DNA from 3 places in the Janthinobacterium sp. JF4 genome. Region 2 is predicted to be linked to each of the others. Evidence: predicted binding sites of a transcription regulator. Region 2 holds the regulator's gene; each other region holds the start of a gene.
The links. Region 2 encodes FliA, which starts transcription of late flagellar genes. Its sites were predicted from a motif close to CTAAAGTTTNNNNNNNNNNNGCCGNTA; they were not measured.

Region 1: the regulator FliA is predicted to act here: its motif matches at 8,071-8,097, upstream of AC54AF_RS13120 (DUF5610 domain-containing protein).
Region 3: the regulator FliA is predicted to act here: its motif matches at 1,387-1,413, upstream of AC54AF_RS13455 (flagellar protein FliT).

What each region holds. Positions count from the first base shown of each region.
Region 1 is NZ_JCAQAV010000014.1:24,471-34,664, forward strand. Features, by position in the region: gene AC54AF_RS13070 (M24 family metallopeptidase) at 1-688, shown strand, start outside; gene AC54AF_RS13075 (hypothetical protein) at 730-1,212, opposite strand; gene AC54AF_RS13080 (hypothetical protein) at 1,434-1,721, shown strand; gene AC54AF_RS13085 (VanZ family protein) at 1,742-2,167, opposite strand; gene AC54AF_RS13090 (glucose 1-dehydrogenase) at 2,717-3,481, opposite strand; gene AC54AF_RS13095 (TPM domain-containing protein) at 3,505-4,026, opposite strand; gene AC54AF_RS13100 (TPM domain-containing protein) at 4,026-4,859, opposite strand; gene AC54AF_RS13105 (LemA family protein) at 4,861-5,475, opposite strand; gene pyrF (orotidine-5'-phosphate decarboxylase) at 5,643-6,467, shown strand; gene sbcB (exodeoxyribonuclease I) at 6,573-8,021, opposite strand; gene AC54AF_RS13120 (DUF5610 domain-containing protein) at 8,169-8,798, shown strand; gene AC54AF_RS13125 (GGDEF domain-containing protein) at 8,800-9,765, opposite strand; gene AC54AF_RS13130 (HPF/RaiA family ribosome-associated protein) at 10,027-10,194, opposite strand, start outside.
Region 2 is NZ_JCAQAV010000007.1:93,597-103,790, forward strand. Features, by position in the region: gene AC54AF_RS09345 (flagellar export chaperone FlgN) at 1-206, shown strand, start outside; gene AC54AF_RS09350 (hypothetical protein) at 225-1,088, opposite strand; gene AC54AF_RS09355 (translation initiation factor Sui1) at 1,159-1,521, opposite strand; gene motD (flagellar motor protein MotD) at 1,585-2,373, opposite strand; gene AC54AF_RS09365 (flagellar motor protein) at 2,379-3,125, opposite strand; gene AC54AF_RS09370 (RNA polymerase sigma factor FliA) at 3,107-3,838, opposite strand; gene AC54AF_RS09375 (MinD/ParA family ATP-binding protein) at 3,884-4,747, opposite strand; gene flhF (flagellar biosynthesis GTPase FlhF) at 4,740-6,068, opposite strand; gene flhA (flagellar biosynthesis protein FlhA) at 6,373-8,469, opposite strand; gene flhB (flagellar biosynthesis protein FlhB) at 8,466-9,659, opposite strand; gene AC54AF_RS09395 (fumarylacetoacetate hydrolase family protein) at 9,799-10,194, opposite strand, start outside.
Region 3 is NZ_JCAQAV010000014.1:91,777-101,970, reverse strand. Features, by position in the region: gene AC54AF_RS13460 (M13 family metallopeptidase) at 1-1,248, opposite strand, end outside; gene AC54AF_RS13455 (flagellar protein FliT) at 1,457-1,753, shown strand; gene AC54AF_RS13450 (type IV pilus assembly protein FimV) at 2,173-3,291, opposite strand; gene fumC (class II fumarate hydratase) at 3,464-4,858, shown strand; gene AC54AF_RS13440 (RNA-binding S4 domain-containing protein) at 4,955-5,176, shown strand; gene AC54AF_RS13435 (hypothetical protein) at 5,297-5,581, shown strand; gene bufB (MNIO family bufferin maturase) at 5,586-7,208, opposite strand; gene AC54AF_RS13425 (BufA1 family periplasmic bufferin-type metallophore) at 7,225-7,527, opposite strand; gene AC54AF_RS13420 (YjfB family protein) at 7,772-7,972, opposite strand; gene mobB (molybdopterin-guanine dinucleotide biosynthesis protein B) at 8,030-8,554, opposite strand; gene AC54AF_RS13410 (alkaline phosphatase family protein) at 8,620-10,083, opposite strand.

The DNA of each region.
Region 1 (10,194 bases), on a different contig from region 2:
GCAAGTGGGGCAGCTGGCAGCTGGAGCGGCTGCGGATGCGCTGCGCCAGGCCCGCCCCGACTGGAGCGAGCAGGAACTGGCTGCCGCGTGCGTGCGCGCGCTGTGGCTGCGGGGCTTGCAAGCCGTGCACGTGCTGGTCAGCGGCGAGGATCGCCAGCAGCGTTACCGGCGCGCGCCGCCAGCGCAGGCGGTGCTGGGCACGCGAGCCGTGCTGGCCTTGTGCGCGCGGCGTTTCGGCTTGTGCGCCAGCCTCAGCCGTCAACGGCGCTTCGGTCCGGCGCAGCATCGCGCCGACGGCGCGGCCGTGGTCATGGACGATGCCGATGCGGCCATGCTGGCGCTGGAAGCGGTGGCGCTCGACGCTTGCGAAACGGGCCATGCGCTGAGCATGGTGTATCACGCGCTCGACAGTGCCTACGCATATGCAGGCCAGCCCGACACGGTGCGTACCAGCCGCCAGGGCGGCATCCATGGCTACCTGGCGCCCGAAGTGGCGGCCGGTGCGCACACGGAAATCATCCTCAAGCGGGGCATGGCGCTGGCCTTCCATCCCAGCCTGCCGGGCAGCACGGTGGAAGACACGTTTTTGCTCGACGGCAGCCAATTGCACAACCTGACGCACGACCCGGCCTGGCCTTCGGCCGTGGTGCAGGGGCGCAGCCGACCGTTGACCCTGGCGCTGGCCTGAGGCTGCCAACTGCTGCCCGTGTCGGCCAGCATCGGTAAATATCAGTAGCGCTGCATCACGCCTTTTTGCACGCTGACCCGCTCGCCGATCTGGAAGGCTGGCTGGGTATGTTGCACAAGGGTGCGCGTCGTGCCGTCGTCCAGGCGCAAGGTGACGCGGTACAGCATGTTGCCCGCCTCCCCCGAGGTGCTGCCGGCGGTGCCAGATGTGCCCGCCTGCATGTCGGCACTGCCTTGGCCCATGCCGCGCGGCACGGTGACTATCGACTGCACCGTCGCTGAACCGATGTTCATGGCGGACTGGCTCATGTCGCTACTCATGTCGCTGCTCTGGGCATTGCCGGTATCGGTGGCGGTGCTGGCCGTGCTGCTGGCCGGCATGCTGGTTTGCGGCATCGTGCCAGCCGGTGCGGCGTAGGTGTCGCCACTGTTGCCGCGTGCCAGGCTGGTTTTGTCCGTGGATTGGCAGGCCGCCAGCAAGGCGCATGTCAGGCCGGTCAGCAGCAGGGTTGTTTTCGATCTCATCTTGGTCTCCTCATGGTCGCACATTCGGGATCGGCAGCCGCGGTAATGGCGGATAGCAGCGATTGCTGCATGTAAGAGCATGGCGGGACAGCGATGTTCGACGGCCGGCATTGCCGATTGAGCTAGATCAAGCGTCTAATTGCCGAGCTTGGTATAAACGATGCTGGCAATCAGCACTTCGTGCGCCTGCACGTTTCCTCACTGTTGAATCGGGAGAAAAAATGTCATCTGGCCCTACCGCAAAACTGATCGATGAGTTGGTGCTGGCCGTAGTCGGCACTGCGCATGATGTCCGCGCGCGGCATGTCCTGGTCCAGGCCTTGCATGGCCTGGTGCGGCTGGCGCGCTCGGAACAGTTGCTGGACATGCAGCGCGATGCGGCACGTGCCATGGGGGCCGGCAGCCGGCGCGAGGCGCGCGCCCTGATGCGGCGCCTGGGCACGCGCAGCGCGCGCGGCCAGGGCCAGTTGCGGCTGGCATTACAGGATGGCGAAGCGGACCGCGCCTGACGGGCGGGCATTGCCCCCGGTCAGGCTTCGGGCTGCGGCGCGCCTTTGCCCAGGGCGGCGGCGACCATTTTCGGCCAGAGGAAATACAGCGGCAGGCAGACCGCTGCGGCGGCCGTGATATCGACCACCCAGTCGCTGACGGCGCCATGGCGGTATGGCAGGAAGCTCTGGATGAATTCGTCCAGCGCGCCCATGGCTGCCACCATCAGTACCGACAGCAGCGCCCTGCGCGCCATGCTGCCGCGCGTGCCGCTGAACAGGATCAGGGCCAGCACGCCATAGCCGAAGGAATGCAGCACGCCACCTGACGCATATTGGCCCACGTCCGCGCGCACGCCGGGAATGTCGCCGACCAGGATCACCAGCACATACAGCAGCAGGGCCGTGCGGTAGCGCAGGCGTTCATAACGGTCAGCAAAACAGAGTTCGAGCAATGGTGCAGGCATGGTGCGTCAGGACAGGTGGAAAGGCAGTCACAATATCATGCGCATGGCGGGACGCCGTGTTTTTGCGCAAGAGCCTGGCGTGCAGGCAAAAAAAGGCCCGCGGGGAGGCGGGCCAAAAACCCAAATGAAATGGGTCAAGAGTTGAGAGTTGCTCGGTACTCACCATGTCGCGCGCCTTGCCGGCGCCCGCCACGGTCATGAAAGGGGAGTGGTGTGCCATGGCGGCACACCTGTCTGTAGTCAGGCATATCGGTTGCCTGTACAGCAGATGAAGCAAGTATAGGGGGCGAAGATGACGGGCTGATGACACGCCGCAACATTTTTTTTGCTGCAGGCAGCATGACCGGGAAGATTTTGGGATATGGCAAGAATGGCCATGTTTCAGCAGTGACAGCGAAAAAAAAGCCCGCTGGTGAAAGCGGGCTTAAAACTATTTTCTTGGAGGAGAATAGTGGAGACAGGTGCATTATGCTGCGTCGCACGATATGTGTCTAATGATCTTTTTAGATATGCGTTATTCTTTTTTTGTATAACTGCCTTGTTTTGCTCTCACTCCTTCACGGCCACCGTGTAGTTGAGCGCCATGCGCCCGCCATCGACATAGATGGTCTGGCCTGTCATGTAGGTGGCGTCGTCGCTGGCCAGGAAGGCGGCGATGCCGGCCACCTCTTCCGGCTCGCCGCAGCGGCCCAGCGGCGTGCGCGACAGGATCGTGTGGCGCGCTTCCGGGCTCGACAGCACCGCCTGCTTGGCCAGTTCCGTCAGGATGGTGCCCGGCCCGATGCCGTTCACGCGCACCCCATGCGGCGCCAGGTTCAGGGCCATGACCTTGGTCAGCTGGTTGATGGCGCCCTTCGACACCACGTACGGCACCTGGTTCGGAATGGCCAGTTCCGCATTCACGCTGGACATATTGATGATGCAGCCGCTGTTGCGCTTGACCATGTCGCGCGCCACGGCCTGGCCGCACAGGAACATCGATTTCAGGTTGATGCGCATGACCCGGTCGAAATCGTCTTCGCAGACGTCGAGGAAATCGGCCGCGTGCGTCACGCCCGCATTGTTGACGAGGATATCGATGTGGCCGAACTGGGCCAGGGTTTCCTTCAGCATGGCATCGACGTCCGCCTTCTGGCTGACGTCGGCGCAAAAGAAGCGCGCCTGCGGGCCGAGGGCGGCGGCCGCCTGCGCGCCTTCTTCCTTGATGTCGACCAGCATCACCTGCGCCCCTTCGGCAATCAGGCGGGTGGCGCAGGCCAGGCCGATGCCTTGCGTGGCGCCCGTGACGATGGCGGTTTTATTGACTAGTTTCATGTAATCGCCTAAGCGGGAAGGAGTCAGAGGAGGATGGGTTCGTTCGGCAACTGGTTGCCGCGCGTGCCATCGGCGGGGAAGTGGCCTTGCAGCAAGGTATTCAGCTGCTGCAAGGCATCCAGCGTGCTGTCGTGGTAATTGCCATCCTTAAAACCCTGCGTCATGGTGCGGCACACGGCTTGCCACTGTTCCGGCGTGACGCGCCGGCCCACGTTGCGGTCGGCCACGATATCGACCTGGTGCTCTGCCAGGTTGATATAGATCAGCACGCCAACGTTGTCTTCCGTATCCCACACGCCATACTGGGCGAACAGTTCGCGTGCCCGTTCGCGGTTGCTCACGCCCTGGTAAGCCATACCCGGCGCCAGGGCCGCTTCGACGATCAGGCGCACTTCCGCCTGGTGCATCGCTTCACCGTCGGCGATCGCCGTCTCGATGGCTTTGAGGGTGCGTTCAGGAAATGCCTGGCGCGCCGTCGCCGGGGTGCCCCGCAAATGCTTCAAGGCGCGTCCGCAGCGCTGTCCGAATGTCAGTTGTTTCGTCATTACCAATCTCCCGAGGCGCCGCCGCCGTCAAAACCGCCGCCGCCGCCACCGAAACCACCGCCGCCACCGCCACCGCCAAAACCACCGCCGCCGCCGAAGCCGCCGCCACTGCGGTTGTTCAGCGCCTGGCTCAAAATGCTGCCCAGCACGACACCGGTGGCGCCGCTCGACCAGCTGCTGCCGCGCTGCAGCCGCGTCGGCCCGCCGCGCGAGCGGAACAGGGTCAGCACGACGAGGAAGCCGAAGAATAGCAGCGGCAGCCAGAAGGTCATGCCGCCCGCTTCCACCGTGGCCGGCGCTTTCTGCTGTGCGGGCGCGGGGAATTGCTCCTGGTTCAGCAGGGTGGCAATCGATCCCACGCCGGCGACCAGGCCGCCGTAATAGTCGTTTTGCTTGAAATGGGGCGCGATCACGTCTTGCAGGATGCGTTTCGATTGCGCATCCGTCAGCACGCCCTGGACGCCGCGGCCCGCTTCGATGCGCAGGCGGCGCAAGGATGATGGATTTTCCTTCGCCACCATCAGCAGCACGCCGTCATCGACGCCCTTGCGGCCCAGCTTCCAGGCATCCGTCACGCGGATGCTGTATTGCTCGATGGCTTCCGGTTCCGTGCTCTTGACCAGCAGCACGGCGATCTGGCTGCCCGTCTTGGCTTCGTAATCGGCCAGCACGCCTTCCAGCGCCGCCTTTTGCTTGGCGTCGAGCATGCCGGCGTTGTCCGTCACGCGCGCGGCCAGCGGCGGCACGGGCTGCAAGCCCTGCGCGCTTGCCGGCGGCATCGCCCACAGCAGCAGCGCCGTCGCCAGCGCCGCCAGAGAAGAGCAGGCTTTCATCTTATTTGCCAAAGTTGACGGTCGGTGCGGTCGAGATGGCTTTTTCATTTTCCACCGTGAACGATGGCTTGACCTTGTAGCCGAAGACCATGGCCGTCAGGTTGTTCGGGAAGCTGCGCGCATGCACGTTGTAATCCTGCACGGCAACGATGTAACGCTGGCGCGCCACGGTGATGCGGTTTTCCGTGCCTTCCAGCTGCGACTGCAAGTCGCGGAAGCTCGTGTCGGCTTTCAAGTCCGGGTATTTCTCGGACACCACCATCAGGCGCGACAGGGCCGACGACAGCTGGCCTTGCACTTGCTGGAATTTTTCGAAGGCGGCCGGGTCGTTCAGCACTTCGGGCGTGATCTGGAAACTGGTGGCGGCGGCGCGCGCCTTGGTCACCGCTTCCAGGGTTTCGCGCTCGTGCGTGGCATAGCCCTTGACGGTATTGACCAGGTTGGGAATCAGGTCGGCGCGGCGCTGGTACTGGTTGACCACTTCGCCCCAGGCGGCCTTGGTGGCTTCATCCTTGCTCTGGAAGTCGTTGTAGCCGCAGCCCGTCAGGATGCCGGTCAGGACGGTGATGCTTAGCGCCAGGCGCAGCCATTTGGTGAATTGATTGGTGATTTGCATGATGGGTTCCGTGCGTAATGGGGGAGGTGCGGCAAATATACCTGAAACGGCCCGCAATGTCGGTTTAATAAGCGCTGGCCGCCGCCTCTGGCAGAGTTGCCACGCTGTGGCAACCCCGCGCCGCGTTACAATACGGGGTTTGCAACTGAATATAGAGAAGGTGTGCCGTGAATTTCATCAATAAATTATCCGCCGCATGGACGGCCAATAATTCCCTGCTGTGCGTGGGCCTGGACCCCGACCTGGCGAAACTGCCGGCCGAACTGCGCGATCTGCCTGATGGAATCACCACCTTTTGCACGCGCATCATCGACGCCACGGCCGACCTGGCCTGCGCCTTCAAGCCGCAGATCGCGTATTTTGCCGCGCTGGGCGCGGAAAAGCAGCTGGAAGACATCTGCCGCTACGTGCGCGAGAACTATCCGCACATCCCATTGATCCTCGATGCGAAACGGGGCGATATCGGCGCGACGGCCACGCAGTACGCGCGCGAAGCGTTCGAGCGCTACGGCGCCGACGCCGTCACCGTGAACCCGTACATGGGCGAGGATTCGCTCGATCCCTATCTGGCGTGGAAAGGCCGCGGCGTGATCATCCTGTGCCGCACCTCGAATCCGGGCGGCTCGGACCTGCAATTCCTCGATACGGATGGCGAACCGCTGTACCAGCGCGTGGCACGCCTGGTGGCCGGGAAATGGAACAAGAATGGCCAGTGCGCGCTCGTCGTCGGCGCCACCTTCCCTGAAGAGCTGGCGCAAGTGCGCGCCATCGTCGGCGACATGCCGCTGCTGGTGCCCGGCATCGGCGCCCAGGGCGGCGATATTGCCGCCACCGTCGGCGCGGGCCAGACGGCGAACGGCATGGGCATGATGATCAGCTCGTCGCGCGCCATCATCTACGCTACGCCGCAGGCTGGCGAAGACTGGGCCGACGCGGCGCGCCGCGTGGCCATTGAAACGCGCGATGCGATCAATCAACACCGCGCAGCGTAGGTCGGATTAGCGGCGTAGCCGCGTAATCCGACACTACCACGCTCGTGCCAACAATGTTGTCGGATTACGCGGGGCTTTGCCCCGCTAATCCGACCTACCCGACTTTCAGTCGCGCATGGGCGCTACCATCTCCACGTAATCGTACAGCTCTCCCAATATCTCTTCCCCCCGCTCATCGACGGATTCCGACAGCACGTCGATTTCCGTAAACAGCATTTCGATGGTGCGGGCGCCGCCGTCGCCATCGAACAGGCGGGCGGCGCGATGTTGCTCCCAGCGCAGGCTTTCCGCTTCGCTCAAGGTGTGCGGGAAATTGCGGGCGCGGTAGCGGAACAGCAATTCCTGCAGGCGCTCGTCGGCAAACGACGGACGGGTCGTGGCCAGCTTGGCCGGTGTTTCGCGGCGCAGCGACTCGAGCAGGCGGCGGTCGTCGTTGCTGACGAAACCGTTGTACAAATCCTCATCCACGTCCAGCGCGACATGCGCGCCCGGGCGCTGGAACACTTCGGCCCAGATGGCATCCATGTTCGGCGCCGTGGCGGCCAGCTGGGCGTTGACTTTCGCCGCGTCCACATCGATGCCCCATTGCGCGGCCATGGCCGGCGACAGGGTTTTCAAATTGCCGACCAGCATGGGCGACTTGTTCAGGTGCACGCTTTTCACGGGCAGGCGCGTCATGCCTTCCGGCATGGCTTCCTTGCGCGTAAACAAACGCGTGCGGATCGTGTCGGCATCCAGGGTAAACAGTTCGCGCGGGTCGTAGGCGCAATCCCAGACGAGGATTTCATTTTTATTGCTCGGGTGCGTGGCCAGCGGCCAGACGACGCCCAGGCAGCCCCGTTCGGCGGGGAACATGCCCGACACGTGCAGGAAGGGCTGGCGCTCGCTGGCGGCCAGGTGCATGCCCATTTCGCTGGCGACCCTGTCCTTCTTGTGCAGTGCCAGGCAGAATTCGAACAGTTTCGGCTGTTTCTGCCTGATCAGGCGGGCCAGGGCGATGGTAGCGCGCACGTCGGACAGCGCATCGTGCGCCGCTTCGTGCACCAGGCCATTGGCCTTGCTCAAGTGTTCCAGCTTGAAACTGGTCTGGCCATCGTCGCGCTTCGGCCATGCGATGCCTTCCGGGCGCAGCGCGTGCGTCATGCGCACCACGTCGAGGATGTCCCAGCGGCCGCAATGGTTTTTCCATTCGCGCGCATACGGGTCGATCAGGTTGCGCCAGAACAGGAAACGCGTGACTTCATCGTCGAAACGGATGGTGTTGTAGCCTACGCCGATGGTGCCCGGCTCCGAAAAGGCTGCTTCGATGGCGGCGGCAAACTGGTGCTCGGGCACACCCCGCTGCAGGCATTGCTGCGGCGTGATGCCCGTGATCAGGCACGATTGCGGGTCGGGCAGGAAATCATTGGCAGGCTGGCAATACAGCATGACCGGTTCGCCGATCTCGTTGAGGTCGGCATCCGTGCGGATGGCGGCGAACTGGGCCGGGCGGTCGCGGCGCGGCTGGGCGCCAAAGGTTTCGTAGTCGTGCCAAAGAAAGGTCTGGTTAGTCATTGATGGTCGTTACTTGATTGGTTATCCGGGCCCGTAAAAATGGCCGCTGCTACAGTTTTCTGAAAACCTGCCGATACTACACGAGAGGATGGTCATCATCGCGTTTCCCGCATGGTGGCATACATTGCCCGTTCAAGGAGGTCTATCGTGTCAATTCCCATCGCCGCAAGCGGCAATTCCACCCCTTCCGTGACTTCCGTCAGTACGGGCGTTGCCGGCAAGGACGATAAAGTCCAGCAAAAGGATGGCATCAACGCTGAAATGAGCGTTAACGACCGCAGCAAGCTGCAATTGAACGCATCCATCATGCAAGCCTCGCTGAGCGTGTCGATCGGTTCCGAGAACGAGCCGCTGGCGCTGCTGTACAAGACAGCCATCACCAACATCAATGAAGCGTTGAAGGGCCAGTACGGCGAGGACGCGATCCAGAATGCGGCCTCGCAGGATAACAGCGCCGAAGCGACGGCGAACCGCATTGTATCGCTGTCGACGGGATTTTTTGATGCCTTCAAGAAACAGAATCCCGGCCTGGACGATGATACGGCCCTGACCAAGTTCATGGACACCATCAGCGGCGGCATGGAAAAAGGCTTCAAGGAAGCGCGCGATATCCTGGAGGGCTTGAAAGTGCTGGGTGGCGATATCGCCGGCAATATCGACAAGACGTATGAACTGGTGCAGAAGGGCTATGCGGACTTCATCGCCGCGCACAGCAGCAAGAAGGGTGACGCCGCCAAGCCGGAGGCAAACAAGCCGGCCGACAGCAAGGCTGCCTGAGCTACAGCATGACCCGGTTGCGACCCGAGGCTTTTGCCCGGTAGAGCGCCGCGTCGGCCGCGGCGATCAGCGCCTCGTCGTCCTGTTCTGCCGCCAGGCTGGCCACGCCGAAGGAACCCGTGATGTGCGGCAACGCGCTGCGCATGTCGGCGAAGATGACGGCTTGCTGCATGCGCTCGCACAGGCGCTCGGCGACCCGCAGGGCCACGTGTTCGTTGGTATCGGGCAAGATCACCATCATTTCCTCGCCACCATAGCGCACGGCAAAATCCGTCGGCCGCAGGGCTGCGCCCAGCACTTGCGCGGCGATGCGCAGCGCCTGGTCGCCCGCCTGATGGCCGTGCGTGTCGTTGAAACGCTTGAAATGGTCGAGGTCTATCATCACCAGCGACAGCGGCGAGGCGCTGGCGTGGGCCGTGACGATCATGTTTGGCAGCAAGTCGGTCAGCCAGGCGCGGTTGTACAAGCCCGTCAGGCTGTCGACCATCGACAACTGGCGGTAGAACTCGCCCAGTTTCTGGCGGCGGCGCAGCAGGGCATTGGCGGCGCGGATACGGAAGGACAGCAGCCGCAGCAGGTTGCGCGCCAAGCCGTTCGATTGCTCGATCAATTCCCAGACGATGGCCGCGTCGATCACCAGCAAGTCGGTTTCTTCCAGGGCGGAAATGGCGGCCAGGTTGCTCGCTTCATCGAGTACCGATTGTTCGCCCACGCTTTCGCCGGGCAAGACCTTGCTGACGGTGCCGTCATCCATGCCCGTGTGGATGTCGGCGGCCACGGCCAGCGAACCGCGCAAGACGATGTACAGGCTGGCACCTTGTGTGTCGGCAATGGCTTCGCCCGCTTCGAGGCGAATGACGGGGCAGGGCGCCAGCATGGCGGCCGTCTGGCTATCCGCCCCATCGCGAAATAGCTGTAAATCGCCGATGTTGCAGCCTGAAGCGCCGAAGTTGCCGATCTGTTCCACAATCATACTTTCAAAAAGCCGGCGCGCGCGAGCAGAGGGCCGGTAGCTTCATGATAGCGTAAAGCGGCCTTGGCCGTAACGGCAAAGGCTTGCTTGAGGTCACTTACTGTGAGAAATACGACAATTATTTCATTGGCGTGTCAATCAGCTGAAATGTTTGTGGTTTTACTATTGTTGTTGCCGCGCGCGAAAGGCGGGCCGGATGTGCAAAGGCAGCCTTGAACGGCTGCCTCAGTCTCTGGAAATCCTGCGGGTGGGGAATTACTCGGCGGTTTCTTCCGCTTCGGCCGTATCGATCACGGCATTCTTGCCGGTGGCGTGGCGCTTGCTGTCTTGCAGGCGGCCCAGGGCGCTATCGATGGCGCGTTTCAGTTTGTCCGTGGCGCCGGCAACGGCTTGATGCACGGTGGCGTTCTGTTCGGTCACGGC
Region 2 (10,194 bases):
CGGCGTCCCTGTGGAAAGCCCTGCTCGAGACGACGCGCGAAGCGAAGGAACAGAACCGGCTGAACAGCCTGCTCGTCAACAAGCACATGGTACATACGCAAGGCGCCCTGAACGCCATGCGCCCCCCGGCCCAGAGCGGCAATTTCTACGGCCCCAGCGGCCAGGCGACGACGAACACGGCCAGCCGGCGCGTCGTCATCGGCTAATTTCCCTTATTTGCCCGTTCAACCGTGCGCGGGACGCCCCGCGTGCTGGCGATACTTCGCCACGATGGCCTGCGCCCTGGCGCTGGCGGCCGCTTGCTGCTCCGGCGTCAGTTCCGCCTGCAGCCAGTGCCAGTATTCATCCTGATACGGATTCGTCACGCCGGGCGCCAGGATTTCGTCGTAGACCTGGCGCAGCGCCAGCAGGTAGCCATACGCTTGCGGCGCGTCTTTCTGCACCACCTCGCCATCGCGCAGATACGCCATCATCAGCGTCGACACGCTGGAGAGTTCCGCCGCGTCCGCCTGCGCCGTCAGCTGGGCGATGGCTTGCCGCTTCCACGCCTGCACCAGCGGATCGTCGGGACGGTTGCGCAGCGCGCTGCGGTCGCCGAACGGCCCTTCCGACAGGAACAGGGTGGCCGCACCCGGCACGCCCGCCTTGGCGGCAGTGGCCAGGTAGCCGAGGCGGTCGTCGCGCTGGCGCTGCGTCAGGCCCGCACACAGCTGCTGCTGGGCGGCTTTTTCTTCCGCCGTCATCTCGCGTCCCAGCTCGAATTCCATCTCCGGCAAGCGGCTTTCGCGCTGGAAGACGATGCAGTCGTCGAGCAGGTGATAGGCCGCATACGCGTCTTCCGGCTTGCCGCTGTCGGCCAGGCGCGCAAGCTGCTGCGCCAGGGTCGCGGCAACGGGTGCGGCAGCGGCGAGCGGGCTGGCATCGATAGGCAAGTACGATTCCAGGCTGCGTCCCGGCGGTGCGCCGGCGGCGGCCACGGCTGCGGGCGCGCCGCCATCGGGTGCGGGCCAGTACACCAGCGCCAGCACTGCCGCGCTGGCGGCGGCGGCGATGGCGATGGCGATGGCGGTCAGTTTGCTATTCATCATGAGGTGGCGCATCAAAGGAAATGCACGTTACCACAGGCGCGCGGCACAGCGCCGCACGCACGCGACCCGGCTAGCCGCCCGCCTTTTTCGGCTGATGGCCCAGCCTGGTCAGCGCAGCAAGGATGGTGTCGACATGGTCGCCCTGCACTTCGATCACGCCATCCTTGACGGTGCCGCCCGAGCCGCACTGCGTGCGCAACTGCTTGCCCAGCAGGGCCAGCGCGATGGCGTCCAGCGGCAAACCCTTGACCACCGTAACGCTCTTGCCGCCACGGCCCTTGGTCTGGCGCGACACGCGCACCACGCCGTCGCCCGCGGGCGCCGCCTTCGCTTGCGTCTTGCACGCGCATTGCGCCAGCGGCTGGCGGCAGGCAGGACACATGCGGCCCGTTTCGGTGGAGTAGACGAGACCGCCCAGGGAACTGCTTTTCATGATGAAGAGATAAAGAGGAAGAAAGCGCGATTGTACCAAGCGGCAGCCCGCAATTGACGCGCGTCAGTTGGCCGGCGCAGGCGCAGGCGCGACAGGCGGCGTCGGCACTTCCGTCACCGTTTCAGGGATGCCCGACAAGATCGTCACGGCGACGCGGCGGTTGCGCGCGCGCCCTTCCGCAGTTTCATTGGGCGCCACGGGGATATTGTCGGCGTGGCCCACGGCCGTCAGGCGCGACGCTTGCACGCCGCTGGCGATGAACAGGCGCACCACGGCGCTGGCGCGCGCGGCGGACAATTCCCAGTTCGAGGCAAAGGTCGAGTTGCTGATCGGCTGCACGTCCGTATGCCCTTCCACCTGCACGTCGTGCGTATCGTCCTTGAGCAGCACGGCGACGGCGCGCAGGGCCTGGTCCGACTCCATCGTCAGGCGCGCCGCGCCCGGGTCGAACAGCACGCTGGCATTGATTTCCACGCTCACGCCGCGGCTCGTCTGCGTGACCCGCACTTTGCCTTCCTTCACCAGCGGCGCCAGGGTGGAGGTCAGATCCTGCGCCAGGCGCGTCATGTGTTCGCGCTCGCGGCGGATGGCTTCCGCGCGGCGTTTCAGGGCGGGGTTTGGCAACGGGATCGCCTGCGGCGCTTCCATGATGATGGGCGGCGCGCCCTTTTCCAGGCTGAAGGCCTGGCCGATGGCATTCTGGAAGACGCGGTACTTACCCTCGTTGACTTGCGAAATCGCATACATCACGACGAAGAAGGCGAACAGCAGGGTGATGAAGTCGGCATACGAGATCAGCCAGCGGTCCTGGTTGTCTGGTTCCTCGTCATACTTCCTGCGCGCGCGCCGCATCATGGTCAATGCTCGTGCAGCAGGCTGGCCACGCGCTCTTCGATGATGCGCGTGTGGTCGCCCGTGGCGATGTCGTACAGCACGGCGGCCGTGATTTCGTATTGCAGCACGCGGCGCGAGACGATGGCCTTGAGTTTATTGGCCACCGGCAGGAACAGCAGATTGGCCAGGCCCACGCCATAGATGGTCGAGACAAACGCCACGGCGATGCCGCTGCCTAATTTACTCGGATCGGTGAGGTTTTCCATCACGTGGATCAGGCCCAGCACGGCGCCCAAAATGCCGATGGTGGGCGAATAGCCGGCCGCCGATTCCCACACCTTGACGGCCTGGCGCTCGGCCAGCTCGTAGGCGGAGATTTCCACGTCGAGCAGCTGGCGCAGTTTGTCGGGCGCGATGCCGTCGACGATCATCCTCAGCCCCTTGGCGTTGAAGCGGTCGGCCGTGTTTTCCATCAGGCGCTCGAGCGCCAGCGTGCCGTCGCGGCGCGCCGTCAAGCTCCATTGCCCGATGTCGCGCGCCAGCGCGGCGCGCGTATCAAGCGGCGGCAGGAAGACCCAGCGCAGCATTTCCAGGCCGCGCACGAAGGTGCGCAGCCGCGTTTGCAGCAGCACGGCGCCGAAGGTGCCGATGACCACGATGGCAAAGGCGGCCGGCTGCAGCAGGGAGGCCATCTTGCCGCCTTCCAGTGCCTGGCCGACCAAGAGGCCCGCCAGCGCCAGCGCCAGCCCGATTACGCTGGACCAGTCCACGCCAGCTCCCTCAAGGTTGCGCGCAGGCGCGCGACGGCCTGGGTATGCAGCTGCGAGACGCGCGATTCGGACACGCCCATCACCGCGCCGATCTCCTTCAGGTTCAGCTCTTCTTCGTAATACAGGCCCATGAGTATTTTCTCGCGTGGCGGCAGCGCGTCGATGGCATCGATCACGGATTGCCGGAAATCGGTATCGAGCAGGGAACGCAAGGGGTCGCTGTCCTCGTCCACGCAGTGGCGGTCGAGGAAGCTGTCATTGCCGTCCGGGTCATGAAAGTCTTCGTAGTACAGCAGTTGGTGGCCGCCGCCATCGCCCAGCATTTCCTGGTAGTCGGACAGCGACATCTTCAGCAGTTTCGCCACTTCCGATTCCGTCGGCGGGTGGCCCAGGCGCTGCTGCAAGGTGCTCATCGCCTCTTCGATCTTGCGCATGTTCTGGCGCATGCTGCGCGGCAGCCAGTCGCTGGTGCGCAATTCATCGAGCATGGCGCCGCGGATGCGCAGCACGGCATATGTCTCGAATTGCGCACCATGCGTTTCTTCATAGCGGCTGATGGCATCGAGCAGGCCGATCATGCCGGCCTGGATCAGGTCATCGACCTCGACCGAAGGCGGCAATTTCGCCTTCATATGGTGCGCCAGACGCTTCACCAGCGGAATGTGCTCCGTCAGCAAATAGTCCTTGTTCGATTTCCCTTTGACCGTGTACATAGGCTGCTTATTGTTTTCTCATCTTATCTGGTGCTACGGTTCGATTCAGGCGCTGAACTGGTGCGGGCTCCCCGTCTGGTACAAGGTGCCGCCGAGCACCGGCGCCGCCGAACGGGCCAGCCGCTCGGCCAGTCCGCGAAACGCCACCGAAGCTCCCGCCAGCGGAAACGCATCGACCACGCTGCGGCCCAGCCGCGCCGCGCGGTGCAGATACTCGTCGGCAGGCACCGAACCCATCGAGGTCAGCTTCACGGCCAGGTAGCGGCTCGCCGCCTGCGCCATATTATCGTATACCACTTTTGCTTCGGATTCGGAAGCGCCGGTGACGAGGATGCCGAACGGACGGCGTCCCAGTTGCTGGCTCAGGCGCTTGATCAGGCAATACGCCGCCTTGATCGACGTGGCGCTGGTCGAGACCTGCACGACGATGTCGGAAGAAGCCATCAGCGGCACGGGGAAGCAATCGCCCTCGTCCGCCATGACGCCGTCGACCAGCACGATGCCGCTCTGGCGTGCCAGCACGTCGAAAGTCTTGCCCAGGCGGCGCAGTTCGTCCTCGCCCGCATAGTCCATGCTATCCATCAAATGGTTGCGCGCGCCCAGGCTGGCCACGCCGAAGCCTTGCGGCACCTGGTGGATGACCTGGTTCAGGCCGCACTGCTGGCGCGCCACGTCGCGCAGGCTGGCGCCGTGCGCGAGGCCCAGGCGCGCCGCCACGCCATCGCTGCCGCCGCTGGCGTCGAGCAGCAGCACGTCATTGCCGCCGTAGACGAGCGAGGCGCCCAGGTTGACCAGCATGGCGCCCTTGTCGTCCTGCGGCGTGGCCGATAAAAATGTCATCACGCGCGGCTGCGGGCCGGCCAGCATGCGGCGCAGGCCTTCGGCCTGGTCGAAATCGAAATTAGCCAAGGCGCACCCCGCGCGCTTCATTGTTGCGGGCGGCAGCCTGCGCCATCAAGAGCGGCAGTTCGGCATCGGAAAACTGCGTCGCCGCCGAGTCGCGCTTGAGCTTGAAGGCGCGGTCGATCAGGTAGCCGCGGTCTGCCAGGTACAGGTCTTCCGGCACGCGCTGGCCGTTCGACACATAAAACAGGTTCAGTTTCTGGCGGATCACCACGTCGAGCACATTGCCGATCGAGGCCGCTTCATCGAGCTTGGTCATGATGCAGCCGGCCAGGCCGCTGCCCTGATAGGCGCGCACCACTTCGTTAAGCGTTTCCTGCGTCGCCGTGGAGTTCAGGCACAGCAGGCGTTTCACGTCGGCGCCGGCGCCCGACAGCATGGCCACCTGTTCCGTCACCATCTGGTCGCGCTGGCTCACGCCCACCGTATCGATCAGCACCGTGTGCTTGTTCTTGAGCTCCTTCAGGGCGATGCGCAAGTCCGCTTCGTCCTTCACCGAATGCACCATCACGCCGAGGATCTTGCCGTAGATGCGCAGCTGTTCATGCGCGCCGATACGGTAGGCATCCGTGGTGATCAGGGCCAGCTTTTCCGGGCCATGGCGCATCACGCAGCGGGCCGCCAGCTTGGCCGTGCTGGTGGTCTTGCCGACACCCGTCGGGCCGACCAGGGCAAACACGCCGCCCTGCTCCAGCATGGCGTCTTCATTGGCCACCGTGTTCAGGTTGCGGCTCAGGACGGTCTTGATCCAGCGCATGCTTTGCGCGCCATCGAGGCCGGCCGGCAGCTTGTCGATCAGGTAGCGCGCCAGGCTGGCCGAGAAGCCGGCGGCCAGCATTTCGCGCAGCACGACGGCTTTTTGCGGCTCGCGCTGCTGCGTCGAACCCCACGAGATTTCCGCCAGCTGGGTTTCCATCATGCCGCGCATGGCGCGGATTTCATTCATCATGCCGCTCATCTCGGCGGCGGCATTCTCTTTGACGTGCGCCAGCGCGCTGGCCATCATCTGCTGCATGCGGGCCATGTCCACTGGCTCGGAGGCAGCCTGGCGCGGTGCGGCAGGACGCGGCGCAGCCGGGCGCTGGGCCGGGGCGGCCTGACGCTGCGGCGTGGCGAACTGGGTCTGCAACTGGGGACGGGGCTGGGCCATTTCGGAGGCGGCCGGCGGCGACGCCAGCGAAGCGGCATCGTCATTGGCCAGCGCGAGGATTTCCACCACGCCATCGGCCTGGCGGTTCGACAGGATCACGGCGTCGGGGCCCAGCGCTTCGCGCACCTTGCGCAGCACATCGCGCGACGAGGCGCCCGTAAATTTCTTCACATTCATGACCGGCCTCCCAAGGCGGGGGTGGCGCAATATTGGCTGAACTGTGTGACCATCGTCGACTCCTGTTGCTTGGGTGCTGTCTTCCACATGGACACAGATCACCCGGACAGTTTCCATTATTAGCGATGCTTGCAGGAAATGATCGAAGGAACAGGACGGGAAAGTACCCGTTATTCAGTTTGCCAGCAGGAAATTGATGAAAAAATAAGCAAAAACGAAGGCTGGGGTCAGACCCCCTCGCACGTTGGCGATGACCTTCGTGTTGGTGGTGTTGAGGGTCTGACCCCGGCATTAACCATGTCAACTATTGCGCGCCCACCAGGCTGGTAACGCGGATGGTCTTGGTTTCCGGCACTTCCGCATGCGACAGCACTTTGAGCTGCGGCAAGGCGCGGCGCAGGAAGCGCGACAGCAAGGCGCGCAGCGGCGCCGGCACCAGCAGCACCGGCGTCAGGCCCAGCGCTTCCTGTTGCTGCGCGGCCAGGCCTGCCTGGTGCGCGATGGTATCGGCCAGGCCCGGCTCGATGCCGGCGCCATCGCCGCCGTTGCCCATCGCTTGCATCAGCAAACGCTCCAGGCGGCTGTCGAGGGTCATCACGGACAGTTCGGCCGCGCCAGGGAACAGTTGCTGCACGATGGCGCGGCCCAGGGCCACGCGCACCAGCGCCGTCAGGTCGTTCGGGTCTTGCGTGCTGACCGTATGCTCGGCCAGGGTTTCGATGATGCTGCGCATGTCACGGATGTGCACGCCCTCGGCCAGCAAGTTCTGCAGCACTTTTTGCAGGGTCGACAGCGACAGCATCTTCGGCACCAGGTCTTCCACCAGACGCGGCGCATCCTTGCCCAGGTGGTCGAGCAGCGACTGCACTTCCGCGCGGCCCAGCAGCTCGGACGCATGCGAGGTGATCAGGTGGTTCAAGTGCGTGGCGACCACGGTACCGGCATCGACGACCGTGTAGCCCATCGATTGCGCCTGGTCGCGCAAACTGGCGTCGATCCAGGTGGCGGGCAAGCCGAAGGCGGGGTCGTTGGTGGCCAGGCCCGGCAAGGTGCCGCTGGCCATGCCGGGATTGATGGCCAGGAACTGGCCATTGAACGCTTCGCCCACGCCCACTTCCACGCCCTTGAGGGTGATGCGGTAGGCGGACGGCTTGAGTTCCAGGTTGTCGCGGATATGCACGGGCGGCGCCAGGAAGCCCACTTCCTGGGCAAATTTCTTGCGGATGCCCTTGATGCGCTTGAGCAATTCGCCACCTTGCGTCTTGTCGACCAGGGGGATCAAACGGTAGCCCACTTCCAGGCCCAGGGTATCGACGGGCATGATGTCTTGCCAGCTGGCTTCTTCCTGCTCGGGCGCCACGGTCGCTTGCGGCACTTCGGCCGGCTTTTCGGCCGCTTCTTTTTCCTGCGTGCGCTTCTTGGTGATCAGATAGGCGGAGCCGGCCAGCAGCGAGGCCAGCAAGAGGAAGACCATGTTCGGCATGCCGGGAATCAGCCCCATGCCGCCGATGATGCCGGCGGTAATATACAGTACTTGCGGTTTCGCAAACAGCTGCCCCACCAGCTGGGTGCCGATATCCTGGTCGCTGGCCACGCGCGAGACGACGATACCGGCGGCCGTGGAAATGATCAGCGATGGAATCTGCGCCACCAGGCCGTCACCGATGGCCAGCAGGGTGTAGTTCTTGAGCGCATCGGCAAAGCCCATGTCGTGCTGCAGCAAGCCCACCAGCAAACCGCCGACGATGTTGATGACAGTGACCATGATGCCGGCGATGGCGTCACCGCGCACGTATTTGCTGGCACCGTCCATGGCGCCGTAGAATTCCGCCTCCTGCGCCACTTCCGTGCGGCGGCGGCGCGCCTCGTCTTCGCCGATCAGGCCGGCGTTCAGGTCGGCATCGATGGCCATCTGTTTGCCAGGCATGGCGTCCAGCGCGAAGCGGGCGCCCACCTCGGCGATACGGCCCGCACCCTTGGTCACCACGGTAAAGTTAATGATCGTCAAAATGATGAAGACCACGATACCGACCGTGTAGTTGCCGCCGATCAGGAAGTGACCGAACGCTTCAATCACTTTACCGGCCGCGTCGGCACCCGTATGGCCCTCCGTCAGCACCACGCGCGTGGACGCCACGTTCAGCGACAGGCGCAGCATGGTCGACACGAGCAGGATGGTCGGGAATGCCATGAAGTCGAGCGGCTTGACCGTGTACAGCGCCGTCAGCAGCACGATGATGGACAGCGCGATATTGAAACTGAAGAAAATATCGAGGATGAAGGCGGGCAGCGGCAGCACCATCATCGCCAGCAGCATGATGATGATGATAGGCGCGGCGATGCCCTTGCTGGCGTTGCCACCCATTCCACTGAGCCAGGCTGGCATTCTCAGGCCGTTCATGATGTGCTTCCTCTATTCTTGTCTGCCGCGCCGGCTGCGGGCGGGGTCTGCGATGCGGGATTCTGCGGGTCAAGCTCGGGCGGCACGTCGAGTTTCTTCGGCTTGTCGGGTCGCTCGCCCTGGCCCTTGCCGTAGCTGCGCAGCTGGAACACATACGCCAGCACTTCGGCCACGGCGCCATACAGCGCCTCGGGAATCTCGTCGCCGATATCCGTATGCTTGTACAGCGCGCGCGCCAGGGCTGGCGCTTCCAGGATGGCAACCTTGTGTTCGCCGGCCAGTTCGCGGATCTTCGCCGCCACCTCGTCGATGCCCTTCGCCACCACCTGCGGCGCGCCGCGCGAATTCTCGCCATATTTCAAGGCCACCGCGTAATGGGTAGGATTGGTCACCACCACGTCGGCCGTCGGCACGTCGGCCATCATGCGGCGGCGCGACATTTCATGCTGCATCTGGCGTATCTTCGCCTTGATCTGCGGATTGCCGTCCGATTCCTTCGACTCTTGCTTGACTTCCTGCAAGGACATTTTCATCTTGTTGGCGTAGTGCCACATCTGGTACGGACCGTCGATGGCGGCGATCAGGCCCAGCGCGCCGACGATCAGCAGGAAGGCCGAGATCAAGAGACTGATCAGATGGGCCGAGCCGGCGCGCAAGGATTCGACCGACAGGCCCAGCACGGCGTCCTTTTGATGCTGCATCACCATCCAGGCGACGACGCCGACGACGAGGGTCTTGGCGATCGCCTTGAGCAGCTCCACCAGCGCATTCTTCGAAAACATATTGCCCAGGCCGCGAATCGGGTTGAGCTTGCCAAAATTGGGGGTAAATGCCTTGGAGCTGAACAGCCAGCCGCCCACCAGCACGGGCGACGCCAGGGCGACGAGCATGATGGCCAGCGCGTACGGCAGGCAAGTGAGCAAGACCGAGCCCACGTCGTAGCCGATGCGCAGCATCATCGCGTCGGGATTGAGTATCTGCTCGCGGTCCAGAGTCAGCCCGGAGACCATGACGGCCGTCAGCCGCCGCACGATGGTGTCGCCGGCAAACCACAGGCAGCAGCCGGACGCCATCAGCACCGTGAACGTCGCCACTTCACGCGATCGCGGAACGTCGCCTTCCTCACGCGCCTGCTCGAGGCGCTTCGGTGACGCGGCTTCGGTCTTTTCTGCGTCGCTGTCTTCCGACATCAATCAACTCCGGTGAAGTCCTGCAGCCTGGCTAGGCGCAATACGGACTGGGCATGACTCATTATCGGTTCAAGTGTGCGGACGCCATCGGCGGAACAGGGGCACAATTCCCCTGTATTTCCCTTTGCCTATAAGAAACTTAACGCGATTTGCGCGCCTCGGCCTGTTTCACCGTTTGTTCTATCGCGCCAAACAGGGACTTGCCATCATCGCCCAGCATCTCCAGGCGGACGACATCGCCGAACAGCAAATAGGGCGTGCCGACGACGCCATCGGCGATCATCTCCTGGTTACGTCGCTCAACGATACTGGAAAATCCCTTCTTGACTTCCTTGTTGGCGATCCCGCCCGCACTGACCACGCTGCCGGCGCGCGCATTGCGCGTCTGGCACAGATGGGCGAGCAATTGCGGGTAATTGAAGGCCATGTCGGCGCCCGCGTGGGGCTGACCCGTCAACTTGCCGTTCAGGCTGCAGCGCAGGGCGTAATGCACCTTGCCGCCGCGCCAGGCGTCGCCCAGCTCGTCGGGCGTGAT
Region 3 (10,194 bases), on a different contig from region 2:
CATCCAGTCCAGCTTGTCGATGCGGCGCGAGAAGGCGGCGACGATATTCGTCACCATGTCCTGCACGCGGGCTTTCGATTCAGGCGGGAAATAGCGTTCCACGTACAGCTTGCCGACGGCGTCGCTCAGGGCCGCGTTGGTCGCCGCCAGCGCGCGCTTGCTGCGCGGCGACTGCTGCGGCGTGCCACTGAGGGTGCTGCCGTAGAAAGCAAAGCGCTGCTCGGCGGCCGCCTTCGGCAAAGTGGTGCTGAAATGGTTGATGGCGTGGAAGGCAAGAAAATCTTTCCACGTGGCCAGCGGCACGCTCGCCACCAGCGCGGCGCTGCCCGTCATGGCCGTCGGATGCCAGACGATGAAATCCGTCTGCGTGCCCAGGCCGGCCGCCTGGAAGAAGGCTTTCCAGTCCAGGCCCGGCGCCTTGCTGGCAAAGTCGGCAGCGCGCCACGCGTTATTGCCCTTGGCGACATCGGCCGAATCCTCGCGGCTGGCGTGACTCGCAGCAATTTGCTGCTCCAAGGCAAACACACGCGCGGCGCGGGCCGGTGCGTCGCTGTAGCCGGCCTGCTTGAGCATGGCCGCGATATGCGCCTGGTAGTCCGCGCGCAAGCCCTGCATGCGGGCGCTGTCGCCCTGATAGAAGGCGCGGTCGGGCAAGCCCAGTCCGCCCTGCAGCAGATAGGCCACATTGCGCGTGGTGTCGTTCAAGTCTTGCGCCACCCACAGGCCGAACAGGTTTTCCGTGTAAAAATTGGTGGCGTTGAGCGGGTCGACATCGGCGCGCATGCTCTCGCCCAGCGCGCGGGCCAGTCCTGCCTGGTCGCGTATGCCATTGATCTTTGTCAACAAGGGCTTGATCGGCGCCCAGCCTTTCGCTTCGATGGCCGATTCATCCATCCAGGCACGGTAGAAATCGCTGACCTGGCGCGCCTCCGTGCTGCCGCCCTCGCGTGCCTGCAAGCCTTCGATGAGGCCGATGATGCGCTCGTTGGTAGAGTTGGCGAGGATGGCGAACGAGCCCCAGCTGCTGCGGTCGGCGGGAATGGCCGTGCCGCGCAGCCAGTCGCCGTTGACGTAGTCATAGAAGTTGTCGCCAGGCAAGACCGTGGCGGCAGCGGGGGCAGCGGCGCTGGCGGACGCTGGCTGGCCATGGGCCTGGAGCGGCAAACCGGTCAGCGAGACGCCGGCCAGGGCGAGGACGATGGCAGCCTGGACTGGCGTCCGGTGCCAGGGGAAACGCAAACCGTGCATGGCGATCCTTTCGATGAAAGAAGCAAAATCATAGCCTGAAACCATACCTTTTTCGCATGCGGACAAACGGCGTGGCGGGCAATTCCCGCAGCCAGCCGAAACCATCCACATTATTTTCACTTTTTTTTCAAAAAAACCCTCAAGTTCCCGTTAAACCTGCCGTTAATTTGGACAAGCGGTAATCCATTCACTAGTTACGGGTGTGCTCATGACCTCCAACGACGTTCTCTCGATGTATGAAAATATTGCAGGAATGACCAATAAAATGGTTGTGGCCGCACGTTCGAGCAACTGGAATGACTTGGATACCCTGGAAAACCAGTGCGCCAGCGCCGCCAGCGCGACCATGACGGGCAAGGTGCCTGCCCTGGCTGGCGCCTCGCGCCAGCGCAAGATCGACTTGCTCAAGCAAATCCTGGCAAACGACCGCGAAATCCGCGCCATCACGGAACCGTGGATGACGCAGTTGCCGAACGCCATGCAGGGCGCGCGCGCGCGCATGTAAGCAAGCTTGGCACGCCAGAAACGACAAAAGCACCCGCGGGTGCTTTTTTTACGTCTGCCGCCGTGCCGGGGAGCGCGCCATTCGCGGCGCTCGAGAACAAGGAGGGGGAATTTGGAAGGCGAGCCCCAGGTATCTCCTGGCGTCGCCTCGCTGCCGGTTGCATCCGGCGTTCGCGAGCACATCGTCGGCATCGCGAACCGCTTCCAGACCCAGGCGTTTATGCAACGCTACACCTGTTTGCCGCGCCACACTATCGTTGGTGACTGCGACAGGCTGGGGCTGTTTTGTCGTAGAGCAAGTCCACTGAGTTAATCATATCACCATCTTTTAAAAATAGGCAACACGATAGACAAGCATTTTTCTGTCTTTTTTGAATATCTTTTTTTATATCAAATTTTTAGCGCGGCCTTGCAGCAGCATTAACGCGAGAATGGCTCCGCTTCCGGCGCGGCCTGCGCCCCGTCCTCCACCGCTTCCGTCAGCACGGGCACATCCCTCTTCTTGCGGCTGAACGGCTTGCGCAGCAAGACCCAGTATTTCGACGGCGCGCCCGGCCCGGCCGCCTGCCTGCGCTTGCGTACGACATACACGACGATCGCCGTCAGCAACAAGAACACCAGGGTGCCGATACCGAGCCACAGCATGCCACCCGATTTCTTTTCCTTGTCGGCGGCAGGCGCCGCGTGCAGGGGTTTGGGTTTGGCATGGGGCGCTTCCGCCACGCCTGGCGCGGCAGCGGGCGGCACGGCGGCGGCAGGCTGAGCCAGCGCCTGTTGCAAGGCGCCGATCTTGCCCTCCAATTCACCGAGCTTGTCATTCAGGGCCGCGTTTTTCTCATCCAGCGCCACGCACGCTTGCGCCTGCCCAGCATCCGCCTGCGGTGCGCAGGCAGCCACGGGCATCGTAGCGCGGCGCAACGGCGGCGAACGCAGCGCGGGTGCAGCCGGCGCGGGTGCGGCGGGCGGCGGCACGAACACGCGGGCCGGACGCACGAGCCCCTCGGCGCGCGCGCGGGCCGCCAGCGCGGCAGCGTCGGGTGGCGGCGCGCCGGCTGCAGCGCGTGGCAGCGGTGCAGGTACGGGCGCGGGCACCGGAATCGCGGGCCGAACCGGCGCACTGACGGCAGCGGCAGCGGGCGGGGCCGGCGTCAGCCACAAGGTACCCAGGCGCACGACGGCGCCATTCCCACTGCCCAGCAATAAATACAAATGCACGTGGCCCGCCTGGATCGCTTGCCGGGTGCTCACCCGCACATAGTGGCGTCCACCCCGCTCCAGCGGGCTGATCGTCAAAGTCTGCAGGGCCGGATCCATGCCGATGCCGCCACCGCGGTACACATCGGGAGAGGCCAGGCGCACGGCCACGCCGTTGGCTTCCTCGGGCGCCAGAGCCGTCAGTTCGATCTCGGCCAGCAGGGGCTGACCCACGTGCGACAGCACGACCATGTCACCAAGTTCGGCCGCCATGACGGGCGGCAAGGCCAGGCTGGCGGCGGCGCACGCGATCAGGGACCAACGGGGAAAGATGCTGCTCTGCATGGACTGATCGCTTTGATAACAATATAAATAAGGGGGACTCGCCTGTCTTTAACGGCAGGAAATCGCAAAAATATAGATGGCCCAGGGCAAAAATGATGCAATACAGCATCATCCTGTGCCTTTTTGACGCCTGGAGTACACTCGATCCACCTCCATCGATGAAAGGGATGCCATGAGTAGCAGAATCGAACGCGACAGTTTCGGCCCGATCGACGTACCCGCCGACCGGCTGTGGGGAGCGCAAACGCAGCGCTCGCTTGAGCACTTCCATATCTCCACGGAAAAGATGCCGCCCGAACTGATCGCCGCCCTGGCCACTGTCAAGCGCGCGGCCGCCCACGTCAACCTGGACCTGGGATTACTGGATGGCAAGAAAGCCGTGGCCATCACGCAGGCCGCCGACGAAGTGCTGTCTGGCAAGCATGACGCGGAATTCCCGCTGGCCGTCTGGCAGACGGGCTCCGGCACGCAAAGCAATATGAACATGAACGAAGTGCTGGCCAACCGCGGTTCCGAACTGATCGGCGGCTTGCGGGGAGAAGAGCGCCTGCTGCACCCGAACGACGACGTCAACCTGGGCCAGTCCTCGAACGACATCTTTCCGACCGCCATCCATGTGGCGGCCGCGCTGGCCGTCGCCAACACGGTCTTGCCGCCGCTGCGCCAGCTGCGCGCCACGCTCGACGCGAAAGCGACGGAGTTCGCCGACATCGTCAAGATCGGCCGCACCCATTTGCAGGATGCCACGCCGTTGACCCTGGGCCAGGAATTTTCCGGCTATGTGGCGCAACTGGACTTTGCCGAGCACATCATCACGGCATCGTTGCCGCCGCTGCTGCAACTGGCCGCCGGCGGCACGGCCGTGGGCACAGGCTTGAATGCCCATGTGGAATTTGCCGGCCGCATCGCGCTGGAACTGGCGCGCCTGACGGGCCAGCCGTTCGAGACGGCCAGCAACAAGTTTGCCGCCCTGGCCGCCCACGATGCCCTGGTCGCCGCCCATGGCGCGCTGAAAACCCTGGCCACGGCCCTGATGAAAATCGCCAACGACGTGCGCTGGATGGCCTCCGGCCCCCGCTCCGGCCTCGGTGAAATCACGATCCCCGAAAACGAGCCGGGCAGCTCCATCATGCCGGGCAAGGTCAATCCTACCCAGTGCGAAGCGCTGACCATGCTGTGCTGCCAGGTATTCGGCAACGATGTCGCCATCACGGTAGGCGGCGCCTCGGGCAATTTCGAGCTGAACGTCTTCAAGCCCTTGATTGCGCACAACTTCCTGCAAAGCGCGCGCCTGCTGGGCGACGGCATGCGCAGCTTCGACGCGCATTGCGCACACGGCATCGCGCCGAACCGTGACCGCATCGCTGAACTGATGGAGCGCTCATTGATGCTGGTCACGGCGCTGGCGCCGCACATCGGCTACGACAAGGCGGCGCAAATCGCCAAGCAGGCCCAGCATGAAGGCACGACCCTGAAGGAAGCGGCGCTGGCCCTGGGCTTTGTGACGGAAGAGCAATTCAGTGCGTGGATCGTGCCACTGCAGATGACGCGGCCCAACAAAAGTTAAGGCTCAGCCTGCAATATCCCTCGCTTCATGTAAACTATGACTTTAGTTGATGCCGTCATCAAGTGTTGAAAACACATCATTGCAATAAGGGATACAATGCAAAAAGTAAGCTTTGATTTAACATCCGAGTTCGTCGAGCTGAACCAGCTATTGAAGCTGGTCGGCTTGTGCGACAGCGGTGGCGCAGGCAAGGTCATGGTCGATAGTGGCGTGGTGAAGGTCGATGGCAAGAAGGAATTGCGCAAGACCGCCAAGATCCGTGCCGGTCAGGTCGTCAGCGTGGGCGATATCCGTATCACGGTCGTCGCCCCCGCCTGATGCCGGCATGGGGCGCGCAAGCGGCCCCATGCGTCGAGCCAGCTGCCAGCCGGCTGCCTGGATCAGGCTGCAAACACGTCGTTATTGCCAGATAAATATCGATTGCAGAGGGGAAGCGCCATGGACCAGCCCGAACAAGGTACGCGCAGCCAGGAGCGCCTGATCGGCGACTTGCGCCAGGTAATAGAAAACGCAGAAGCATTGCTGCGTAACACAGACAAATACACCAGCAGCCTGTACCAGAGCGCGCGCGCCAGGCTGGAACTGGCCCTCGTCGCGGCCACTGCCGAGCTGGCCCGCTTTGAAGAAGAGCAAGTCACGCGCATGATGGACGCCACCCTGGCCGCGAATGCCCTGTACCGCGATCAGACGGGCGAAGCGCGCGTGCTGCGGGCCTTCGAATAAGCAATCACGCCGTCAAGAGAGCATGCGCCAGCCACTGGCGCAAGTGTGCCGCCAGGTCAAATGCCGGGTCCAGCCCGAACGCCGCATCGAGCGCGGCGCCAAACGTCTGACCCTGCTGCAAGGCCAGCAATGCTGCATGCGCAGCCGCATCCAGTACCAGCACCTGCGCCTTCCAGCGCGTCCGGCATACCAGCGCGTAGCTGGCCACCTGCAACTCCTGCGGAAACATCCCCTGCCCTTCGCCTTCCTGATGTGCCTGCCACAGGGCCGCCACTTGCCAGCGCGACGCCAGCAAGACGCAAGCGGGATGCAAGACAAAACGCCGCGCTTCCAGTTGATCGGGATGCAAGGCGGCCAGCGACTCCGGCGCCAGGCCCTGCGCATCGGCCGCGTAGTGGGCCAGGTGCAAGGCCCACTCCAGGCGCGCCATGTCCGGCAGATAGGGCAACTCGGCCACGGGCGGGAACGCAGCCAGAAAATCGGCGAAACAGGCGCCAAACTGGTTCAAATCAGCGCTATCGGATGGCATCTGCCGGCCATACGCACGCGCCAGGCCGCCAAAGAATTGCTCGCCCACCAACACCAGCACGACGGGATAGACCTGGCCCAGGGTGCGGCGCCAGGTGGCGCTCAAGCTGCCACGGTACAGTGAAAAACGCTGCGGCACCACCGTTCCGGCGAACGACGGTAAAGGTGCCACAGTATCCAGCAAAGCCGTGGCAAACGCTTGCTGGCCGGCCGCCAGCGCGTCAAGCGACGCGGGCGGTGGCGGGTACGGCAGCAGCGCCCCCTGCCATGGCACTTGCGAAGCATGGCGCGCCAGCATGGCCTGCGCCTTGTCCGCTTCACCCAGCAGGATATCGAGCGGCGGGACATCCGTGTCCCATTCGACCAGGGTAGGCACGGCGCCAAAGCGCAGCAAGGCGGCCGCATACAAGTCCCAGACGGGATCGGCCACGGCGGCGCCATGGTGGTCGATCACGGCGTGCGGCGTCAGCAGGTGGCCGCCCAGGTGCAGTTCGCCCACGCTGCCCGGCGCGATGGACTGCATGGCTGCCAGCGCGTCTTCGCCGTGGTTGCACTGGTTCACATACAGGTTATTGATATCGAGCAGCAGCCCACAACCGCTACGGCGCGCCAGTTCCGCCAGGAATTGCGCCTCGCTCATGGCATCGTCGGCAAAACGCAGGTAAGTGGAGACATTCTCCAGCAAGATCGGCCTTTTCAGCACATCCTGCACGCGCCCTACTCTGGCGCACAGCAAGTCGAGGGCGGCGCCATTCAAGGCCAGCGGCAACAGATCATTGAGTTGCTGCTGCGCCACGGCGCCCCAGCACAGGTGCTCCGACACGAGGGCCGGCTCGATGCGCTCGACCACGGCGCGCACGCGCTGCAGGTGCGCCTCGGAAAAGCCGCGCGCGGAACCCAGGCCCAGTCCCACGCCATGCAGGCTGATGGGGTAATCCTGGCGCAGGGTCTGCAGTACATGGCTATCCCAGCCCGACGGCTGCAGATAATTTTCAGTGTGCACTTCCAGCCAGCCCACCTTGGGCCGGCGCGCCAGGAAATCACGGTAGTGCGCGGCACGCAGGCCGACGCCGGCAAGCACCTCGATGGGCGGCGGCATGGTCAGACGGTGACGCTTACGGCTGCGTGGCCGGTTTGGCAGCCTTGCCTGCCTTGATGGGCTTGACGGAACCGCCCGCCTGTTCGCACGTGCCCTTGGCCACATAAGTCCATTCCGTGGGCAGATTGTCCGCCTCCGCCTGGCCCGCGCAGGAATGCGCCCCATCGGACGAAGCGCAATCGTTCTGCCCTGCCTTGGCGACGCCGTAGCATTTTTCCTTGTCGCCAGGGGCGGGGCCATCGTGCGCGGCCGCGTTGACGGTGGCGCCGGCGCAGATGCCGGCGAGGGCGGCGGCGATGAGAGCTTGACGTTTGTTCATGGGGATTCCTCTTGCATGGGTCAAAGTAATGGCACGCCCCGGGCTACGCCATGGGCAACGCGTGGTGATGGGCATCATTCTACTGAATCGGCCGTGCCATGGCGAACCATGGCCAATTAATCAACTTGACAGAGGCGGGAAGGAAGGCGGAAGGCACCAGACAAAAACGCCCACTCGCCACCGTCGATGACGGTGGTGTGGGCGTAAATATCGCGAGCGCCAGGTTGGCGCTGCGGGACTGCGCTCAGGCGGTCGTGTTGATGCGGTTACCGAGGTGAGCAGGCAGGCTCGGCGCCGACTGTACCGGCGGCAGGGCTGCCAGCAAGGCGGTGGCAGTCGAGCTTTGAATATCCTGGGCTTTTTTCAGGACAGCCAAACCGACGGCTTGCCGCGTGCCTGTCTCCGCCATCGTGGTTGACAGTTGAGCAATGCTTCCGACGTCCATACATTTCTCCAATGAGGTTCTACCAGTATTAACGGATGGCGGCGGCAAACCTTTAGCTTATTTTTCCAGTCTGTGCAGCAACCAGGCCAGCACCTGCTCGCGCGCATTCAAGTCCAGCCATTGCACACCCTCGCGCAAGCCGGCCGGCGCCGGGCTGTCCGAGGCGACGGCGATCACATGCGGGTCATGCGGATACAGGGGCGCCTGCCCCACTTCCGGGCGGAACACTTCCAGCTTGGGAATCGGGTCCGTCTTGAAACCTTCGACCAGGGTCAGGTCCGCCGGCCCCATGCGGGCCAATTGCTGCGCCAGGCTCGGTTCCGGCGCGCCGCGCAACTCATGCACGATGGCAAAGCGGTATGGCGACGCCACCAGCACTTCCGCCGCACCGGCCAGACGCAGGCGGGCGCTGTCCTTTTGCGGCGGTTCCAGCGCCAGGTCATGGTGGCTGTGCTTGACCAGGTTGACGCGCAGGCCGCGCGCCGCCAATTCCTTCACCACAAATTCCAGCAGGGTCGTCTTGCCGCTACCGGAACGGCCGATCACACCGAGTACCGGGTGTGCGGGCATCGCATCGTGCATGGTCACTCCTTGATTGAGAAGCAGTGATTATACGCAGCGCCCACGGCGCCAGCGCATTGCCCGGATCAAGCGATGCCAGGCTTTCCGCCATTCCCGGTACCGGCCGGCACCGGCTTGCCGCCCTGCCGCCGGCGTCGGCGCCGGCCCACTGCCTTCGGCGCTGTCGTGCCCGCCGTCTTGAGCGCCGTCTTGACCGCCGTCTTGACATTAGCCGCCTGCGCATTCCTGGCCGTGCGCGCCAATTGCCGGTGGGCGGCGATCGCGCCCGCCTCGGCGTCGGACTGGAAGGGCACGGCAGCAGCAGCGGCCAGCTCGCCATCGGGCGGGCAGGCGGGCGCCAGCGGGCCGAAATCCTGTGCCCGCACATCCGCTTCCCATGCGGCGCGCTGCGCCAGCACGGCAAAGGGCACGGCGGGCGCTGCGCGCGCTTGCGCCAGGGTCAGCACGGCGCCCAGGCCGCTGGCGGCCCCCACGCGCGCGCCCATCTGGGGCAAGACGCCGTCGGCGGCGCGGCAAAAGCGCTGCAAGATGGTCTTGATGATCGACGTGTGATCGACCACCTGGTGGCTGACGCTGCCTGGCGCGATCAGCGGCGACACCAGCAGCATGGGCACGCGCACGCCGTACCGGCGAAACGCGGGATCGTCGTCGATGGCGGCGGGCGGCGGCACATGGTCGAAAAAGCCGCCGTGTTCGTCGTAACTGAGGATCAGCAAGGTGCGCGCCCAGGCGGGACCGCGCGACAGGGCCTGGTAGACCTGCGCCACGAGCGCCTGGCCGGCGCGGATATCGGCTGGCGGATGGTCGTCATTCTCGAAGAAATGCGGGTCGATCCAGCTGACCGAGGGCAAGCTGCCCGCCAGCGCATCGCCGATGAAGCCATAGCGGCGGGCGCTCGATCCCAACGGTTCATACCACTCGGACGAGCGGTAGTGATCGTCCGTCAGCGCCAGGCTCCAGGGCTTCCAGGCGGAGTAAAATTTCCAGCTGACCTGAGCCCGCTCAAGGTGGCGCACGAACGATTTGTTCGCATACAGGGGCACGCGCTTGCTGTCGCGGCTGCCGGCCGCCCTGCCGCTGACCGCATACAGGCGGTTGGGCCAGGTGGCGCCCGGCACGGAACTGTAGCAGCGGTCGCAGACGCAGAACTGCTGCGCCAGGAAATCGTACATGGGCAAGTCGGCCCCATTATAGTAACCCATCACCAGGTCGATGTCGGGGTCGTCCGGATGCGTTTGCGCATAGTCGTCGACAAAGCCGCCGTTATTGTTTTGCAATTGCTGCGCCACCGACAGGCCCGTATGCGACGGGTCTTGCCGCGGGCCGAAGGCCGTGCGCCGCAAATGGTGCACGGGGTAGCTCACGCCCGCATGCACGTTGGCATGGGCGGCCTGCAAACCGTCGATGTCGGCGCGCCCGCCTTCCAGGCTCAGGTAACCGAGCATGTGGTCAAACGAGCGGTTTTCCATCATCAGCACGACGATATGGTCGATACGCGCCAGGTTTCCCAAGTCATGCGCATCAGGCATACCCTCGCCAGCGGTTGCAGCAGCAATCATCGGACCTCCCCGGCCGCGCACACGGACGCAGCGACCCTGGTTCGACCAGGCCAGGCCAGGTTGGTTCAGCTATGGCGGCCC